Regions from separate parts of the Pseudomonas sp. GW821-FHT09C09 genome, predicted to be linked through region 3. Evidence: predicted binding sites of a transcription regulator. Region 3 holds the regulator's gene; each other region holds the start of a gene.

Region 1 (4,709 bases), on a different contig from region 3:
AGTCTGGCCGGCGACGGCGATGCGGTCGATCCAGGCCTTGAGCTGGGTTGGCACGGTGAAGTTGTACATCGGCGCGGCAACGACAATGGCGTCAGCAGCGATGAATTCGGCCAGGGTGTTGGCGCTCAGCTCGGCTTCGTGCTGTTGTGCGGCGTTGCGCAGTTCAGCGGTGGTGCCGGCGGCAACCAGAGTGGTGGACGAGAAGTGGCTGATGGCGTCGGCAGCCAGGTCGCGGTAGGTCACGACAGCGCTTGGCTCGGCGGCTTGCCAGGCTTTGACGACTTCAGTGCTCAGCTGACGGGAAGCAGAGTTGTCGCCCAGAATGCTCGAATCGATGTGCAGCAGTTTCATAGTGGAATCTCCTGGAAAGAATCGCCGGTGGCGACGGAATGGAGACAATCCTACCTACGAAACCAATAGCTGATTAGACGGCAACAATGCGATAGTTTGTCCCATTGATAGAACAGTCGGAATTCCCCATGCAAGACCTCAACGATCTCTACTATTTCGCCAAAGTGGTCGAGGCCGGCGGATTCGCCGCTGCCGGCCGCTTGCTGGGCATTCCCAAGTCGCGCCTGTCGCGGCGGATTGCCGAACTGGAAGAACGCCTCGGCGCGCGCCTGCTGCAACGCACCACCCGCCAATTGAAGCTGACCGCAGTCGGCGAACGCTATCTGCGCCACTGCCAGGCGATGCTGCTGGAAGCGGAAATGGCCGACGAGACGGTGGCCAGCATGTCCAGCGAACCCCGTGGCCGCCTGCGGGTTTCGAGCCCCACAGGACTGGCCCATGAAATGCTGCCGGTGGTGATCAGCAACTTCCTCGGCAAATACCCGCAGGTGCAACTGGAAGTCACTTTGATCAATCGCCGGGTCGATCTGATCACCGAAGGCATCGACGTGGCCCTGCGGGTGCGCGAACACGGCGACGAAGAACCGATGCTGGTGACCCGCCGCTTGCGTCAGGCGCAAATGGTGGTGGTTGCGAGCCCTTCCTTTATACAGGGCGTGGAAATCAATCATCCGCAGGACTTGAAAACCCTGCCGGTGCTCGGCGCGCTGGAGGCCGATCGCATGGTGCATGTACGCCTGCTCGATCAGCACGGCAAGAGTTGCGATCTGGCGCTGGAAGCCCGGCTGGGCATCGACGACTTCATCGTGCGCAAGGCTTGCGTGCTGGCCGGCCAGGGTTTCACCCTGCTGCCGATGATGTATTGCGAGGCGGAGCTGAACAACGGCACGCTGGTGCAACTGCTGCCGGACTGGTCGTTGCCCGGCGGTTGGCTGCAAGCGGTGTATCCGCACCGGCGCGGGGTGATGCCGGCGGTGCGCGCGTGGATCGATCATCTGGTGGAATCGTTCAATGCCTGTGGAGAGCGGCTGTTATGAAACAAGGAAAGATGAGCGAGAAGGATGTCGCGGATTTCTGCCTGGCATTGCCCGGCGCCCGGGAAGACTATAAATGGGGCGGTGTGCGGGTGTTTTCGATTGCCGGCAACAAGATGTTCGCCTTGCAGGGGCTGCGCGGTGAGTCGCTGGCGTTCAAGGTCGACAAGGACCTGTTTCTCGGTCATTGCGACCGGCCGGGCATTCACCCGGCGCCGTACCTGGCGCGGGCGCAGTGGATCATCATGCACCCGCCCTACCCCTTGGGCGCCGAGGAACTGCGGGGGTTGCTGCAACGTTCTCACCAGTTGGTGGTGAGCAAGCTGCCGAAGAAAACCCAGGCGGGGTTGCTGCTGTAGCCCTACCCCAGCGCCAACAGGTTCGAACCGAGGAACAGCTGATCGATCCAGAACACCTGGTGCAGCGCGACGATCACCCAGAACAGAATCTGAAACGACACCTTGCGCGTCTTGTGCCGGAAGACTTGCTGGGCGATCAATGCACCCGGCCAGCCGCCCGCCAGTTCCACGGCGTGCAGGACGTTTTCCGGAGTGCGCCAGGCGTCGGCGCGGGCCTTGCGCTTGTCGGCCCAGTACAGGAAGAACGCCAGCACGCTGACAATCCCGTAGGCCATCAACGGCACCAATGAGATCCCGCGCAGCCACATCGACAGCGAACCGAACAGCGGCAACGCGCAGACAATCAGCAACACGAACAACTTCAACTTCAGATGCTGGATGCTGCCACCGGACGGGCCGCGATCCGGGCGGCGTGCGCGGGAATCACTCATGCCTTGGCCGCCGCCCAGTCCACCCAGCCGAACTGCCAGGTCGCCAGAATCAACAGGCCGAACACGATCCGGTACCAGGCGAATGCCGCGTAGCTGTGGCTGGCGATGAACTTCAGCAAACCGCGCACGGCGATCATGGCGAAAACGAATGCAGTGACAAAACCGATGGCAAACACCGGGAAGTCCGCCGGCACGAACAGCGCACGGTACTTGTAGCCCGAATACACCGCCGCACCGACCATGGTCGGCATCGCCAGGAAGAACGAGAACTCGGTGGCGGTCTTGCGCGACAGACCGAACAACAGGCCGCCGATGATGGTCGAGCCGGAGCGCGAGGTGCCCGGGATCATCGCCAGACATTGGGCGAAGCCGACCTTCAACGCATCTTTCCAGGTGATTTCGTCCACGGTTTCGGCGTGCACTTCATGCTGCCGGCGCTCGGCCCACAACATGATGAAGCCGCCCACGACCAAAGCCGTCGCCACAGTGATCGGGTTGAACAGGTATTTGTGAATCAGATCGGCAAAGATCACGCCCAGCACCACGGCGGGCAGGAAGGCGATCAGCAGGTTGGCGGTAAAGCGTCGTGCACTCGGCTGGGTCGGCAAGCCGATGACCACGTCGAGAATCTTGCGGCGAAACTCCCAGACCACCGCGAGAATCGCGCCGAGCTGGATGATGATGTTGAACGCCATGGCGCGTTCGCCGCCGAAATTCAGCAGGTCGGCGACGATGATCTGGTGTCCGGTACTGGATATGGGCAAAAACTCCGTCAGCCCTTCTACAACTCCGAGAATCAGTGCCTGCAAGGCGGTCCAAAGGTCCATCAATCCCCCAAAGAGCGATGCGCTCAGGCATGCCCCGATAGTATTTTTTTACGTTCACTGCGATCAGCGTAGCGGTTTGTTGCTGTACCGATTCCGCGGGCCAAGGATCCACACGAAACGGTCAAAATTCCGTGAAATGGCAACTTGGGTTCAGGTTTTCCCCCACGGGGCCGAAATCCTAACAGACAAGCCGCAATAGCGCTGCCGCGCTCTACGACTTGGGTCGCGTATGCCCGGCCACTGAAACGTGGTTGGATGCTGGCGGTGATTTATTACAAGAAAAAGAAATCGGAGTGACAGCGTTATGAACAGCTTGCGCAGTGTGTCGATCAGCCGACGCTTGTGGCTCATCTTGATTGTGGCGGTGGTCATGCTGCTGACCCTGGGCCTGTTGATGCTCAAGCAGATCCACGATGACCTGTATCACGCCAAGGCCCAGAAAACCCAGCATGTGGTGCAGACCGCCAGCGGTTTGCTGACCTACTACCAAGGCCTGGAAGCGGCCGGAACCCTGACCCGTGACGCCGCCCAGAAACAGGCGCTGACCGCGATTCGCGGCCTGCGTTATGACCAGAACGATTACTTCTGGATCAACGACCTCACACCCGTGATGGTCATGCATCCGACCAATCCCAAGCTCGAAGGCCAGAACCTCTCGGCGATCCGCGACCCGGACGGCTTTGCGGTGTTCAACGAGATGGTTGCCATTGCCAAAGCCAAGGGCGCCGGCATGGTCGATTACCGTTGGCCGAAACCCGGTGCCAGCGAGCCGGTGGCCAAGACCTCCTACGTGAAACTGTTCGAGCCGTGGGGCTGGGTGCTGGGTTCCGGTGTGTATGTCGACGATGTGCAGGCCGAGTTTCAGGGCCAGGTGATCAAGGCTTCTGTCGTAGGCCTGGTGATCGCGCTGATCATGGGCGTGCTGGTGATTCTGATTGCCCGCAGCATCGTCCGCCCCTTGCAGGAAACCGTGAACGCCATGGCCAACATCGCCAGCGGCGAAAGCGACCTGACCCGCAGCCTCGACACCCACGGCCAGGATGAAGTCACGCAACTGGCCCATCACTTCAATGCCTTTACCGCCAAGCTGCGCCGGGTGATCGGCGATTTGCAGGTGTCGGCCAGCGCGCTGGGCCAGTCCTCCACTGAGCTGGGCAATGACGCGAGCCAGGCCCAACAACGCAGCCAGCAACAGTCACAGCAGATGGAGCTGGTGGCGACGGCCATCAACGAAGTCACCTACGGCGTGCAGGATGTGGCGAAGAACGCCGAGCATGCCGCCAACGAAATGCGCGATGCCGAAGCCCAGGCGCAACAGGGCCAGATCAACATCGACGGCAGCCTGCAACAGATCGACAAGTTGTCCGGCACCATCGATCAGGCCGTCGAAGTGATTCGTACGCTGGCAACCGAAAGCACGCAGATCGGCAGCGTTCTGGAAGTGATCCGTTCGATCGCCGAGCAGACCAACCTGCTGGCACTCAACGCCGCCATCGAAGCCGCCAGGGCCGGCGAACAGGGCCGGGGTTTTGCCGTGGTGGCCGATGAAGTCCGCCTGCTGGCGCAACGCACGCAGAAATCCACGGCGGAAATCCAGTCGATGATCGAGCGCCTGCAAAATCATTCCGAAGCCGCCGTTAAGGTGATCGGCGACAGCAGCAAGGCGTCGCAACTGACCATCGAGCAGGCCGGACTGGCCGGCGCCAG
Region 2 (4,709 bases), on a different contig from region 3:
TCGCCGGTGCCGGTGTACGGCTTGGCATCGGTATGACCGCTGATGCTGATCTTGTTCGGCACCGCCTTGATGGTGTCGGCCATGGCCAGCAGGATGTCTTCGAAGTACGGCTTCAGGCGTGCGGAACCGGAGTCGAACATCGGCCGGTTCTCGGCGTCCATGATCTGGATGCGCAAGCCGTTCGGCGTGATCTCGAACAGGATCTGATCCTTGAACTTCTGCAGTTGCGGGTTCTCGTCGACCTTGTTCTGTAGTTCCTGCAGCAACAGTTCCAGACGTTCCTTCTCGACCTGCTCCGCCATGCCTTCAACCTGATCGGTGTCGACCGTGACCTTGTCCGGTTGCGGCTGCGACTTCACTTCAGGGTTGAGGGTGTTTTCCGGCGCCAGGGTCGGCGTACCGCCCAGGTCAATGATGTAAGGCGTGCCGCTCTCGGAGAAGCCGACCGGGTCCTTGAAGTAGCCGGCAATGGCGATCTTCTGTTCCGGGGTCGCGGTGGACAGCAGCCACAACACCAGGAAGAACGCCATCATCGCCGTCGCGAAGTCGGCGAAGGCGATCTTCCACGCCCCGCCGTGATGCCCGCCGGCGATGCGCTTGACGCGCTTGATGATTATCGGCTGGTTATTTTCCATGACTTAACGACCGCGAACGGCTTGTTCCAGCTCGGCAAAGCTTGGACGGTGAGCCGGGTACAGAACCTTGCGACCGAACTCCACGGCCAGCGATGGCGGCATGCCGGAAGCCGAAGCCACCAGCGAGGCCTTGATGGCTTCGTAGACGTTCAGCTCTTCCTTGGCATCGTGCGCCAGGGAGTGCGCCAGCGGGCCGAAGAAACCGTACGCCGCGAGAATACCGAAGAAGGTACCCACGAGTGCCGCACCTACGTGCAGACCGATGGACTTCTGATCGCCTTCACCCAGGGAGGCCATGGTCACCACGATACCCAGTACCGCCGCGACGATACCGAAACCCGGCATGGCGTCGGCGATGCCGTTCACCGCGTGGGACGGATGCTCGAGGTCTTCCTTGAGGCTGTACAGTTCCATGTCGAACAAGCCTTCCAGCTCGTGCGGCGCCATGTTGCCGGACGACATGATGCGCAGGTAATCGCAGATGAACGCGGTCATGCGTTCGTCTTTCAGCACCGCCGGGTACTTGGCGAAGATAGGGCTTGCAGCGGCATCTTCGATGTCGCCTTCGATGGCCATCATGCCTTCACGGCGGCTCTTGTTGAGGATTTCGTAGATCAGGCCAAGCACTTCCAGATAGAACGTGTGGCTGAAACGCGAGCTGAACATGCCCAGGGATTTCTTGAGCACGTGCATGGTCATGTAACCGGGGTTGGCCTGGAGGAATGCTCCGAGTGCCGCACCGCCGATGATCATCACCTCGAAGGGCTGGATCAGGGCGGCAATCTTGCCGTGGGAGAGCACGTATCCGCCGAGCACGCTCGCGAATACGACGATGATGCCGATAATTTTAGCCATAGGTAGAAAGTACTTATTTAAGTCGGGTTCAAGGTCATATTCGGAAGTTAAAAAATCTCTTCTTCTACTTATCGGCAAAACTGCGCCAGACTATAGCCAGTTCAGGCGAAAAGCCAATTTAGCCCATGCCGGGCGCGTCTACAGTCAGTGAAGATCTCGTCCAGACATGGCTAATGAAACGAACGTCCCACACGTAAAACCCACCACACTCGATGGCTGGGTGAAGCTGCTCGATGGCGTGCGCCTGCCGGTGCCGCAAGAGGCCCACGACAAGGTCTGCCGGGCGATCCGCGACAATCGCAGCTCGTTGCGCGACATTGCCGACCTGATGCAGGACAGCCCGGCGCTGGCCCTGAGCATCATCCGCGAAGCCAACCGCCATACCCAGGGCAGCCTGACCGCACCGGCGGAAAATCTCGAGGTGGCGATCAATCGCCTGGGGCTCGCCCGCACCGAAGAACTACTGGCACGCCTGCCCGCCGAACCGCAGGCGCAAATTCCCCAGGCCCTGCGCCAGATTCAGATGATCAGCCAGCACGCCACGCAGCAGGCCAACGGTTTTTTTGCCAGTCGCCTGGCGCGGCTGTGGCAGGACATTCACTGGGGCAGCCTGTTGTTTCTGTCGCCGCTGTGGCCGCTGGCGCTGACCTTTCCCAAACTGCTCGAAGAATGGGAAGTACGGGTCATCCACAAGGGCGAATCGGCCCGCGACGTGGAAAAACAATTGTTCGGCGTGCGCCTGCTGAAGATCGGTGCGGCACTGGTCGAAGCCTGGCGCCTGCCGATCTGGGTACAGCAGGGGTATCGATTGCTGCTCACCGAGCAACGCGAACTGGTCAAGGTTCTGCGGATCGCCCGCGACGTCGATCACCCGTTGCGCCAACAGAACCGCCTCGATGACGACCCGACCCTGCGCCACTGGCTCAATCAGCCAGCCAACACCGTGCTGCTGGCCAATGGTCTGGCGCTGTCGGCGCAACAAGCCTGGGACAGTCCGCACAGCGAGCGCTGGCAGTACCTGACCAGCCTTTATCTGCAAATCTCGATGGACGAGGTGCAACAACAGTTGCACCAGCAGGCCGCCAACAGCGCCCGCCGGCATTCGATGCCGGATCTGTGGCACCCGGCGGTTTCCCTGCTGTGGCCGTGGGGCACCCATCGCCTGCCCGCCGGCCTGTTGCCGGCCGCTGCACCCAATGCCGACGACCTCGCCAAATGGCGCCGGCAATGCGCCGAACTGCTGGCCGAACCGAGCCGTTTCACCAACGCCATGCACCTGACCATCGCCGCCCGCGACGCGCTGGTGGCCAGCGGCATGCGCCGGGTGATGATCCTGATGGCCGACCGCGCCCAGTCCAGTCTGCGGGTGCATCAGATTTCCGGTTTGCCGAAGGAAGCCGCTGCGCTGAACTTCGTCGTCAGCCAAAGCACCGTGTTGCAACGCTTGCTCGCGCAGCAGGCACAAGTGCGGATCACTCCGGAGAACAACGCCCAATTTTCCGCCCTGCTGCCGCCGTCCCTGCGTACGCTGTTCCGTGGCGAGCATCTGTTTCTGCGCTCGCTGGTCCATAACGGCCGGGTGATCATGATTGTGGTCGCCGACCAGGGTGGCGGACCGTTCGCCGACATCACCGTGCAAGCCTTCGGCAAAACCGCGCAGTGCATCGAGAAAGCCCTGCACAGCTTTAGCCAGCGCGGCCAATGACAGCTACAATCCTTCCCCTTTGTGCTCTGGAGACCTCACATGTCTGACTTCTCTGGCCTGGCGCTGGTGATCGAGCCGAGCGACCTGCTCCCGCGCCTCGACGCCCGCAACCTGATTCTGGTGGATCTGACCAGCGCCGCCCGCTATGCCGAGGGTCATATTCCCGGCGCACGCTTCGTCGATCCGAAGCGCACCCAGCTGGGCCAGGCACCGGCTCCGGGCCTGCTGCCGACAAAAGAAAAACTCGAGGAACTGTTCGGTGAACTGGGCCACAACAAGGACGCAGTCTACGTGGTCTATGACGACGAAGGCGGCGGTTGGGCCGGGCGCTTCATCTGGCTGCTCGACGTGATCGGTCACGACCAGTACCACTACCTCGACGGCGGTCTGCCGGCATGGCTGGCGGAAGGTTCGCCGATGTCGATCCAGATCCCTCCTGCAGTCGGCGGTCCGGTGGCCCTGACCCTGCGCGACGAACCGACCGCCACCCGCGAATACCTGCAAAGCCGCCTCGGTGCTGCTGATCTGGCGATCTGGGATGCTCGCGGGCCACTGGAGTATTCCGGCGAGAAAGTCTTGGCGGCCAAGGGTGGACACATCCCCGGCGCAGTCAATTTCGAATGGACGGCAGGTATGGATCAGTCGCGCCAGTTGCGCATCCGTACCGACATGCCGCAGATCCTCGAAAACCTCGGGATCACCAGGGACAAAGAAATCATCACTCACTGCCAGACCCACCACCGGTCCGGTTTCACTTATCTGGTGGCCAAGGCCCTCGGTTATCCGCGGGTCAAGGGCTACGCCGGTTCCTGGGGCGAATGGGGCAACCACCCCGACACCCCCGTCGAGCTTTAAGGATTTTTAAGGACAGTCATGAAAGAGCGTTTGTTTATCATCAGCCAGTACCTGCTGCCTCACCATTTGCTGTCGCGCCTGGCCGGCTGCATCGCCGAGTGCCGTGTGCGCTGGTTCAAGAATGCCTTCACCACCTGGTTCGCCAAGCGTTATCAGGTGGACATGTCCCAGGCGCTGGTTGAAGACGTGACCGCTTACGAGCACTTCAACGCGTTCTTCACCCGCGCACTGAAAGACGGCGCACGTCCGCTGGACCAAACGCCGGGCGCGATTCTCAGCCCGGCCGACGGTGCGATCAGCCAGCTCGGCCCGATCGAGCACGGCCGCATCTTCCAGGCCAAGGGCCACAGCTTTAGCGTGCTGGAACTGCTGGGTGGCGATGCAGCCAATGCCGCGCCGTTCATGGGCGGCGAATTCGCCACTGTCTACCTGTCGCCGAAGGACTACCACCGCGTGCACATGCCGCTGGCCGGCACCCTGCGCGAAATGGTCTACATCCCGGGCCGGATCTTCTCGGTCAACCAGACCACCGCTGAAAACGTTCCGGAACTGTTCGCCCGCAACGAGCGCGTAGCGTGCATCTTCGACACCGAGCGCGGGCCGATGGCCGTGGTGCTGGTGGGCGCGATGATCGTGGCTTCGATCGAAACCGTGTGGGC
Region 3 (4,709 bases):
TGGAAGTCGGCTATCGCCTGATTCCGCTGGTGGACCGCAACCAGGGCGGCCAGTTGCTGGCGCGGATCAAGGGCGTGCGAAAGAAGCTCTCGCAGGATCTGGGCTTCCTGATGCCGACCGTGCACATCCGCGACAACCTCGACCTGGCGCCGAGCGCCTACCGCCTGACCCTGATGGGCGTGATTCTGGCCGAAGCCGAGATCTACCCGGATCGCGAACTGGCGATCAACCCGGGGCAGGTCTACGGCACGCTCAACGGCATCACCGCCAAAGATCCGGCTTTCGGCCTGGAGGCGGTGTGGATCGAAGTCAGCCAGCGCGCCCAGGCGCAATCGCTCGGTTACACCGTGGTGGACGCCAGTACCGTGGTCGCCACCCACTTGAACCAGATTCTGTACAAGCACTCCAGCGAGCTGATTGGTCACGAAGAAGTGCAGCAACTCATGCAATTGCTGGCCAAGAGCTCGCCGAAACTGGCGGAAGAGCTGGTGCCGGGTGTGGTCACGTTGTCGCAGCTGCTGAAAGTGTTGCAGGCGCTGCTGGCCGAACACGTGCCGGTGCGCGACATCCGCAGCATTGCCGAAGCCATCGCCAACAATGCCGCCAAGAGTCAAGATACCGCCGCTTTGGTGGCCGCTGTGCGGGTTGGCGTATCCCGTGCAATCGTCCAAAGCATTGTAGGGACTGAGTCCGAGCTGCCAGTCATCACGCTGGAGCCAAGGTTGGAACAAATATTGCTCAATAGTCTGCAGAAGGCAGGACAAGGCTCGGAAGAGGGCGTTCTGCTGGAGCCAAGCATGGCCGAGAAGCTGCAACGTTCGCTCATCGAAGCGGCGCAGCGTCAGGAAATGCAAGGTCAGCCGGTGATCCTGTTGGTAGCAGGCCCGGTTCGCGCGATGCTCTCGCGCTTTGGTCGCCTGGCAGTTCCCGGACTGCATGTGCTGGCCTACCAGGAAATTCCGGACAACAAGCAAGTGACCATCGTTGCGACAGTAGGGCCCAACGGCTGAGGTAGTGGTTTATGCAAGTTAAGCGTTTTTTCGCCGCCGATATGCGTCAGGCCATGAAGCTGGTTCGTGATGAGCTGGGCGCTGATGCCGCCATCATTGGCAACCGCCGCATTGCCGGCGGCGTCGAGCTGACGGCGGCGCTGGATTACAAACTCTCGGCGCTGGCGCCACGGGTTCCGAACATGGAACTCGAAGACGAGCTGCGCAAGACCCAGTCGCGCATCGTCACTGCCCAGGCCGAACTGAGCATGCGTGGTGAGGCCGACGGCAACACCAATCGCCAGTTGTTCTCCGGTCTGCCATTGACCGCCGGCCTGCCGTTGACGGCTGCCGAGCCTCTGACAGAGCCGACGTACGCCGCACCGGCCCGTCCAGCCCCGGCACCTGCGCCGGCTGCCGCTGGAGTCGATCCGCGTGCGCTGGATTCGATGCGTTTCGAACTCAACAGCCTGCGCGAGCTGATGGAAGTGCAGCTCGGCACCCTGGCCTGGAATCAGCTGCAAGGCAGCCGTCCGGCTCAGGCGAATCTGTATCGTCGTCTGCAGCGCATCGGCCTGTCCGGCCCGTTGTCCCGCGATTTGCTGGCGCTGACCAGCGATATCGAAGAACCTCGTCAGGCCTGGCGCATGCTGCTCGCGCATCTGGCGCGGATGATCGCCACGCCGGAAGTCGAGCCGCTGGAAGAGGGCGGTGTGATTGCCATGGTCGGCCCGGCCGGTATGGGCAAGACCACCACCCTGGCCAAACTGGCCGCCCGTTACGTGCTCAAGTACGGCGCGCAGAACATTGCGCTGGTGAGCATGGACAGTTTCCGCATCGGCGCTCAGGAACAGTTGAAAACCCTGGGCCGGATCCTCAATGTGTCGGTGACCCACGTCGACCCGGGCCAGTCCCTGGTGCAGGCGCTGGATCCACTGCTGCGCAAACGCGTGGTGCTGATCGATACCGCCGGCCTCCAGGCCAGCGATCCGGCACTGCGCATGCAGCTGGAAAGCCTGGCCGGTCGTGGCATTCGGTCGAAAAATTATCTGGTGCTGGCAACCACCAGCCAGAAACAGGTTCTAACCGCCGCTTATCACAGTTACAAGCGTTGCGGGCTCGCCGGGTGCATCCTGACTAAACTGGATGAGACGGCCAGCCTTGGCGAAGTGCTGAGCCTGGCGATCAGTCATGAACTGCCGGTCGCCTACCTGACCGATGGCCCACGGATTCCGGATGATCTGCATCTGCCGCGCCGTCATCAATTGGTCAGCCGCGCCGTCAGCGTGCAAATGCAGGAAGAACCCAGCGAAGAAGCCATGGCTGACATGTTCGCTGATATCTACCACAGCCCGACCAAGCAGGTTGGCTGAGGTAATGAACAGTTTTTGTACCTACATCGATGGTCTGCCACGCATTGTTCCGGTTGTGAACGCGCAGCCAGTAATGTGGCCTCCGTCTATGCAAGACAAGGTAAAGAAATAACATGGGCAGCATGCATCCCGTACAGGTGATCGCGGTGACCGGCGGCAAAGGTGGCGTCGGCAAGACTAACGTGTCAGTGAACTTGTCCCTGGCGCTGGCAGAGCTTGGCCGTCGGGTCATGCTGCTGGATGCCGACCTGGGTCTGGCGAACGTCGACGTTCTGCTGGGCCTGACGCCCAAACGTACTTTGGCCGATGTGATCGAGGGCCGCTGCGAGCTGCGCGACGTGCTGTTGCAAGGTCCCGGCGGGATCCGCATCGTGCCGGCCGCTTCCGGCACGCAAAGCATGGTTCACCTGAGCCCGGCCCAGCATGCCGGTCTGATTCAGGCATTCAGTGACATCGGCGACAATCTCGACGTACTCGTGATCGACACCGCTGCGGGTATTGGTGACTCGGTAGTCAGTTTCGTTCGCGCGGCGCAAGAAGTGTTGCTGGTGGTCTGCGACGAGCCGACCTCGATCACCGACGCCTACGCGCTGATCAAGCTGCTCAACCGCGATTACGGCATGAACCGCTTCCGCGTCCTGGCCAACATGGCCCAGAGCCCGCAGGAAGGTCGCAACCTGTTCGCGAAGTTGACCAAGGTCACGGATCGCTTCCTTGACGTCGCCTTACAATACGTCGGTGCGGTGCCTTACGACGAAAGCGTGCGCAAGGCGGTGCAGAAGCAGCGTGCGGTCTATGAAGCCTTCCCGCGTTCCAAGTGCGCACTGGCATTCAAGGCGATCGCGCAAAAGGTCGACACCTGGCCGCTGCCCGCCAACCCGCGCGGCCATCTCGAATTTTTCGTCGAGCGCCTCGTGCAGCAAACGGCAGGACCTGTGCTATGACCGCCAGCGGTATGAACCTTTACAAAAAGTCGGCGCGTGACGCGCAGTACGAGCTGATCGAGCGTTACGCGCCACTGGTCAAACGCATCGCCTACCACTTGCTGGCGCGGTTGCCGGCCAGTGTGCAGGTCGAAGACCTGATTCAGGCCGGGATGATCGGCCTGCTCGAAGTCTCGACCAAATACGACGCCAGCAAGGGCGCCAGTTTCGAAACGTACGCGGGCATCCGGATCCGCGGCGCGATGCTCGATGAAGTACGCAAGGGGGACTGGGCACCGCGCTCGGTTCACCGCAATACCCGTATGGTCAGCGACGCGATTCGCTCGATTGAAGCTAAAACCGGCCGTGACGCTAAAGATCACGAGGTTGCGGCCGAACTCCAGTTGAGTCTCGACGATTACTACGGGATTTTGAACGACACCCTGGGCAGCCGACTGTTCAGTTTCGACGACCTGTTGCAGGACGGCGAACACGAAGGGCTGCACGAGGATGGCGCCAGTGCTCATCTTGAGCCGTCACGCGATCTGGAAGATGAACGCTTCCAGGCGGCGCTGGCGGACGCGATTGCCAATTTGCCGGAGCGTGAGCGACTGGTGTTGGCGCTGTACTACGACGAAGAGCTGAACCTCAAGGAAATCGGTGAAGTCCTTGGCGTCAGTGAATCGCGGGTCAGCCAGTTACACAGCCAGTGCGCGGCCCGCTTGCGGGGGCGTTTGGGGGAGTGGCGAGCGCGCTGAAGGCAGTGTGGGGACACTGCGAACGAGGCTGGTGCGGTGGTGAACGGCACCGGTCTTGCTCTGTTGTGCTCCAGACAGTCATCGAGTGCTTTGCCGGATTGATTGAAATGGCGCGTCCAGGTGCTGGACGCGTTTAAGACTGCTTGGAGGTCGAATTGAACAAAGACATGAAAATCCTCATCGTTGATGACTTCTCAACGATGCGGCGGATCATCAAGAACCTGTTGCGTGACCTCGGGTTCACCAACACCGTTGAAGCCGACGATGGCACCACCGCCATTCCGGTGCTCAACAGCGGCAGCATCGACTTTCTGGTGACCGACTGGAACATGCCCGGCATGACCGGTATCGACCTGCTGCGTCACGTGCGCGCCGATGAAAAGCTCAAGCACCTGCCGGTGCTGATGGTGACCGCTGAAGCCAAGCGCGAGCAGATCATCGAAGCGGCCCAGGCCGGCGTTAACGGCTACGTGGTCAAACCTTTCACGGCTCAGGCGCTGAAAGAAAAAATCGAGAAGATTTTCGAACGCATCGGCTGATGACGCGCGGGGGAGCTATGGAGCATAAAGAATCTTCACAGGGCGACTTCGAGTCGACGCTGAAAAAACACGCGGTCGAACTGGTCGAAAGCCTTGAAAAAGGCAGGTTCGGCGACGCTGTGCAACT
Region 4 (4,709 bases), on a different contig from region 3:
AAGCCTCCGGTTTCTACGTCGACGACAACCGGCAGGTAGCCGCGAAAGCGTGCTGCCATCGGATGGCGCGAACCGCCGCCACCTTGACCGTCCAGTTCGTCGTCGAAATGGTCTTCACTCACGCGTGTTCCTCCAGCAGGCGCCAGCGCAGTTTTTCACCGGCGCGCAGCGGGATAACGTTCAGCTCGCCGAAGGGCAGGCTGGTCGGGGCGGTCCATTCTTCACGAACCAGGGTGATACGGTCGGTGTTGGCCGGCAGACCGTAGAAGCGCGGGCCATTGAGGCTGGCGAAGGCTTCGAGCTTGTCCAGCGCATTGCGCTGCTCGAAGGCTTCGGCATACAGCTCGATGGCGGCGTACGCGGTGTAGCAGCCGGCACAGCCGCAGGCGGCTTCCTTGGCGTGCTGGGCGTGCGGCGCCGAGTCGGTGCCGAGGAAGAACTTCGCGCTGCCACTGGTGGCCGCGTCGAGCAGAGCTTCCTGATGCGTATTACGCTTGAGGATCGGCAGGCAATAGAAGTGCGGCCGGATCCCGCCCACCAGCATGTGGTTGCGGTTGTACAGCAGGTGATGCGCGGTGATGGTCGCGCCGACGTTGGCCGAAGCCTCGTTGACGAACTGCACGGCATCGCCGGTGGTGATGTGTTCGAACACGACCTTGAGCGTCGGGAAACGCTCGACCACGCGGCGCATGTGCTCGTCGATGAAGATTTTTTCGCGGTCGAACACGTCGACGTCGCCACGGGTGACTTCACCGTGGATCAACAGCGGCATGCCGACTTCGGCCATGGCTTCCAGCGCCGGGAAGATCTTGTCGATGCTGGTGACCCCGGAATCGGAGTTGGTGGTGGCGCCGGCCGGGTACAACTTGGCCGCGTGGACAAAACCGCTGGCCTTGGCTTCACGAATTTCTTCGGGCTGGGTACGGTCGGTGAGGTACAGCACCATCAACGGCTCGAAACGACTGCCGGCCGGGCGGGCAGCGAGAATCCGCTGGCGATAGCCGTCGGCTTCAGCGGCGTTGCGCACCGGAGGTACCAGGTTAGGCATGATGATGGCGCGACCAAAGGTGCGCGCAACATCTGCAACGGTATTGGTCAACACGGCACCATCGCGAAGATGAATGTGCCAGTCGTCGGGACGCAGCAGGGTCAGGCGGTCGGACATGAGGGGATTCCAGGCGGGTCAAACTGAGGCGAATGCTACCGGAAAAGACTCTTGCAGGCACTCGCTATCAAGTTTTGCGACGAGCGTCCGATATCCCATAGGTATGCCGTAAACATGTATGTATCGGTCTTTTTTGTTGTAGAAGCCAATGGAGCCTCCCGTGCGCCAGCGTTATTTAGCCTTGCTCAGTGTGTTTGCCAGTCTTCCCGCGATGGCATTGACCTACCAGACCCGTCTGGAGAACATTGAGTGGACGGTCGAAGGCGACAAGTTCGAATGCCGCCTGACGCAGCCGATCACCGATTTCGGCTCGGGCCAGTTCGTGCGCAAGGCCGGCGAGCAGGCGATCTTTCGCCTGAATGCCTACAACGCGATGCTGGGCGGTGGTTCGGCAACCTTGCTGGCGGCGGCAGCGCCCTGGCAGCCGGGACGCAATGACATCAACCTGGGCAGCGTCAGGATCGGCACCGGCAACGTGCTGTTCAACAGTTCGCAATCGCAGGCCGGCGGGTTGATCAGTGGTTTGCTGGAAGGTCGCAGCCCGGTGGTGCGACGTGCCTCCGGCGATGGGCGGGTCTCCGAAGTGCGCCTGCTGCCGGTCAAGTTCAGCAAGGCGTTCAACGACTACCAGACCTGCGTGGCGAAACTGCTCCCGCAGAATTTCGATCAGGTCAAAAACTCGCAGGTCGGTTTTCCGGGCGAAGGCACCGATCTGGACGCCGCTGCGAAAGCCAAACTGCAAGTGATGCTCGAGTTCATGAAGGCCGATCCGACGGTCAATCACATTGAGCTCGATGGCTATTCCGACAACAGCGGCAATCGCCTGACCAATCGTGAGCTGTCGCGCCGTCGTGCGCTGGCGGTGGTCGATTTCTTCAAGGCCAACGGCATCGCCGAATCGCAGATCACCGTGCGTTTCCACGGCGAGCAATACCCGCTGGTACCGAACACCAACGCCGCCAACCGGGCGAAAAACCGGCGGGTCAGCGTGAAGCTGGCCCGGGTGGCACCGGTTGCCGCTCCAGCACCTCAAGCCAGTACGCCTGCCAACGCCGCGGCGACTTCCTGACCTGTCGGTCATCGTCGCGCTCTCGACAGATTCTGTCGCTTTGTCGTCTTAAGCTGTCGCGCCTCTGTAAATTATCGCGTTTGAGCGGTAGACTCCTCGGCTTTCCGTAGAACCCCGTGGAGTGATGGCATGGCGGACGTAAACAAGGTCGTTCTGGCGTATTCCGGCGGCCTGGACACTTCGGTGATCCTCAAGTGGCTGCAGGATACTTATAACTGTGAAGTCGTGACCTTCACCGCTGACCTGGGTCAGGGCGAAGAGGTCGAGCCGGCTCGCGCCAAGGCGCAGGCCATGGGCGTCAAAGAAATCTACATCGACGACCTGCGCGAAGAATTCGTGCGTGACTTCGTGTTCCCGATGTTCCGCGCCAACACCGTTTACGAAGGCGAGTACCTGCTGGGTACTTCCATCGCGCGTCCGCTGATCGCCAAGCGTCTGATCGAAATCGCCAACGAAACCGGCGCCGACGCCATTTCCCACGGCGCGACCGGCAAGGGCAACGATCAGGTACGTTTCGAACTGGGTGCCTACGCGCTCAAGCCAGGCGTAAAAGTGATCGCCCCTTGGCGCGAGTGGGACCTGCTGTCCCGCGAGAAGCTGATGGATTACGCCGAGAAGCACGCGATCCCGATCGAGCGTCACGGCAAGAAGAAATCCCCGTACTCGATGGACGCCAACCTGCTGCACATTTCCTATGAAGGCGGCGTGCTGGAAGACACCTGGACCGAGCACGAAGAAGACATGTGGCGCTGGACCGTCTCCCCGGAGAAGGCTCCCGACACCCCGCAATACCTGGAACTGACCTACCGCAACGGCGACATCGTCGCGCTGGACGGCGTCGAAATGACCCCGGCCACCGTACTGGCGACCCTGAACAAGATCGGTGGTCAACACGGTATCGGCCGTCTCGACATCGTTGAAAACCGTTACGTCGGCATGAAGTCCCGTGGCTGCTACGAAACCCCGGGCGGCACCATCATGCTGCGTGCTCACCGCGCCATTGAATCGATCACCCTGGACCGCGAAGTCGCTCACCTGAAAGACGAGTTGATGCCGAAGTACGCCAGCCTGATCTACACCGGCTACTGGTGGAGCCCTGAGCGTCTGATGCTGCAACAGATGATCGACGCCTCCCAGGTCAACGTGAACGGCGTCGTGCGCCTGAAACTGTACAAGGGCAACGTGATCGTGACCGGCCGCAAATCCGACGACTCGCTGTTCGACGCCAACATCGCGACCTTCGAAGAAGACGGCGGCGCTTACAACCAGGCCGACGCGGCGGGCTTCATCAAGCTCAATGCGCTGCGCATGCGGATTGCTGCCAACAAGGGCCGCAAGCTGTTCTGAGCCCCTCGGGCCTGATGTGAAATAGCGGCCTTGTCGTTGTGACAAGGCCGCTATGCTGGAAAACCCTTCTGTTTACCTGATCGTTGCCGATCAGCGTTTCCGAATTAATTGGCACTTTGTGCATCGCATTGATGTGCTTCGTGTATCCGCGCCTCAATTTAAACTTTTCCCAATACAGTGATGTTCAGCGATTGGACGTCGTAAATAATACAATGCGTCGTTCCCGTGGTTTTTTTTCCTTGTTTTAGCGTTTTGGCGAAATTTTCTTTCGGTAAAATATCCGACATGTCGTCGGTTAAAACGAGGAGTATTCTTGGTAAGTTCTCACCGGGATGTGGGATTTTTTTCAATAACGTGTCGATTTTTGATTCGGTATTCGGTCCTCGAGTATCAATGATGCACAGCGTGTGCAGTGGTTTTGGTAGTTTTACGGTGTGTGATCCTGTATTCGATTGAACTGTAAGTTCGCCGAGAAAGTCAGGGGGTTGATCTTTGAAAGCCTTGAGAAAGTTCTTGTCGTTATCAAAGTCGGAGGGCGCATAAAGGGAGCGGTAGTTGAAGTTCAATGTGATGAAGAACAGGAATAGCAAATAGAATGGAAAGCTGATCAGAAACCAGATGTAGATTTCCCTTTCATCCTGGTCAAGGAAGGGCAAGGACACCGCCGCGGACGTTTCGGAGATGAATGCGAATATGGCAATGACACTGATGGGGTTGGTGATTTTTCTGTTGATCTTTAACATATCCTTTACTCATGAGTGTGATCGTTCTCGTCATGTTGGGTGGTTTGAATTGTTGTAGTTGGGAGAATGTGCTTCCCGGTATTTGGTGTTTATAGTAAAAAAGGCTGGATGGGTATAAGTATGTTGTTTCGGCTTTTTTTTCGTATTGAGTGCATCTTTTTCAAGGTTCGCTATCAAGCAGTCATGCCAGTGAGCCTTTTCTGTAGGATAAATCTTTATTGCCTGTAGGAAGTGTCTCTCGCTACTGATGCAAGGGAACTTCGCTATGCCATGGATGAAATGACTACGTTATTGTGCCGGTTCTAAAAATTCGAACAGCGAAACTGGACTTGCCCATGAATAAAGTGCTGATCGTGGATGATCATCCTGTCATTCGTCTTGCGGT

What was found. The regulator FliA, encoded in region 3, starts transcription of late flagellar genes. The targets are predictions, from matches to a motif close to CTAAAGTTTNNNNNNNNNNNGCCGNTAA.
Region 1: the regulator FliA is predicted to act here: its motif matches at 3,152-3,179, upstream of AC07NR_RS06295 (methyl-accepting chemotaxis protein).
Region 2: the regulator FliA is predicted to act here: its motif matches at 1,559-1,586, upstream of motA (flagellar motor stator protein MotA).
Region 4: the regulator FliA is predicted to act here: its motif matches at 1,232-1,259, upstream of AC07NR_RS17945 (flagellar protein MotY).

The regions. Positions count from the first base shown of each region.
Region 1 covers NZ_JBWKPF010000002.1:274,919-279,627, reverse strand. Annotated here, with positions in the region: gene AC07NR_RS06320 (FMN-dependent NADH-azoreductase) at 1-351, opposite strand, end outside; gene AC07NR_RS06315 (LysR substrate-binding domain-containing protein) at 480-1,388, shown strand; gene AC07NR_RS06310 (MmcQ/YjbR family DNA-binding protein) at 1,385-1,744, shown strand; gene AC07NR_RS06305 (DUF1294 domain-containing protein) at 1,747-2,175, opposite strand; gene AC07NR_RS06300 (undecaprenyl-diphosphate phosphatase) at 2,172-3,002, opposite strand; gene AC07NR_RS06295 (methyl-accepting chemotaxis protein) at 3,307-4,709, shown strand, end outside.
Region 2 covers NZ_JBWKPF010000004.1:211,054-215,762, forward strand. Annotated here, with positions in the region: gene motB (flagellar motor protein MotB) at 1-635, opposite strand, end outside; gene motA (flagellar motor stator protein MotA) at 639-1,490, opposite strand; gene AC07NR_RS14500 (HDOD domain-containing protein) at 1,657-3,195, shown strand; gene AC07NR_RS14505 (rhodanese-like domain-containing protein) at 3,235-4,050, shown strand; gene asd (archaetidylserine decarboxylase) at 4,069-4,709, shown strand, end outside.
Region 3 covers NZ_JBWKPF010000001.1:119,428-124,136, reverse strand. Annotated here, with positions in the region: gene flhA (flagellar biosynthesis protein FlhA) at 1-1,010, shown strand, start outside; gene flhF (flagellar biosynthesis GTPase FlhF) at 1,022-2,362, shown strand; gene fleN (flagellar synthesis regulator FleN) at 2,476-3,306, shown strand; gene fliA (RNA polymerase sigma factor FliA) at 3,303-4,043, shown strand; gene AC07NR_RS00580 (chemotaxis response regulator CheY) at 4,211-4,582, shown strand; gene AC07NR_RS00575 (protein phosphatase CheZ) at 4,600-4,709, shown strand, end outside.
Region 4 covers NZ_JBWKPF010000005.1:297,786-302,494, reverse strand. Annotated here, with positions in the region: gene rnt (ribonuclease T) at 1-122, opposite strand, end outside; gene pyrC (dihydroorotase) at 119-1,165, opposite strand; gene AC07NR_RS17945 (flagellar protein MotY) at 1,326-2,234, shown strand; gene AC07NR_RS17940 (argininosuccinate synthase) at 2,364-3,581, shown strand; gene AC07NR_RS17935 (hypothetical protein) at 3,740-4,324, opposite strand; gene AC07NR_RS17930 (response regulator transcription factor) at 4,660-4,709, shown strand, end outside.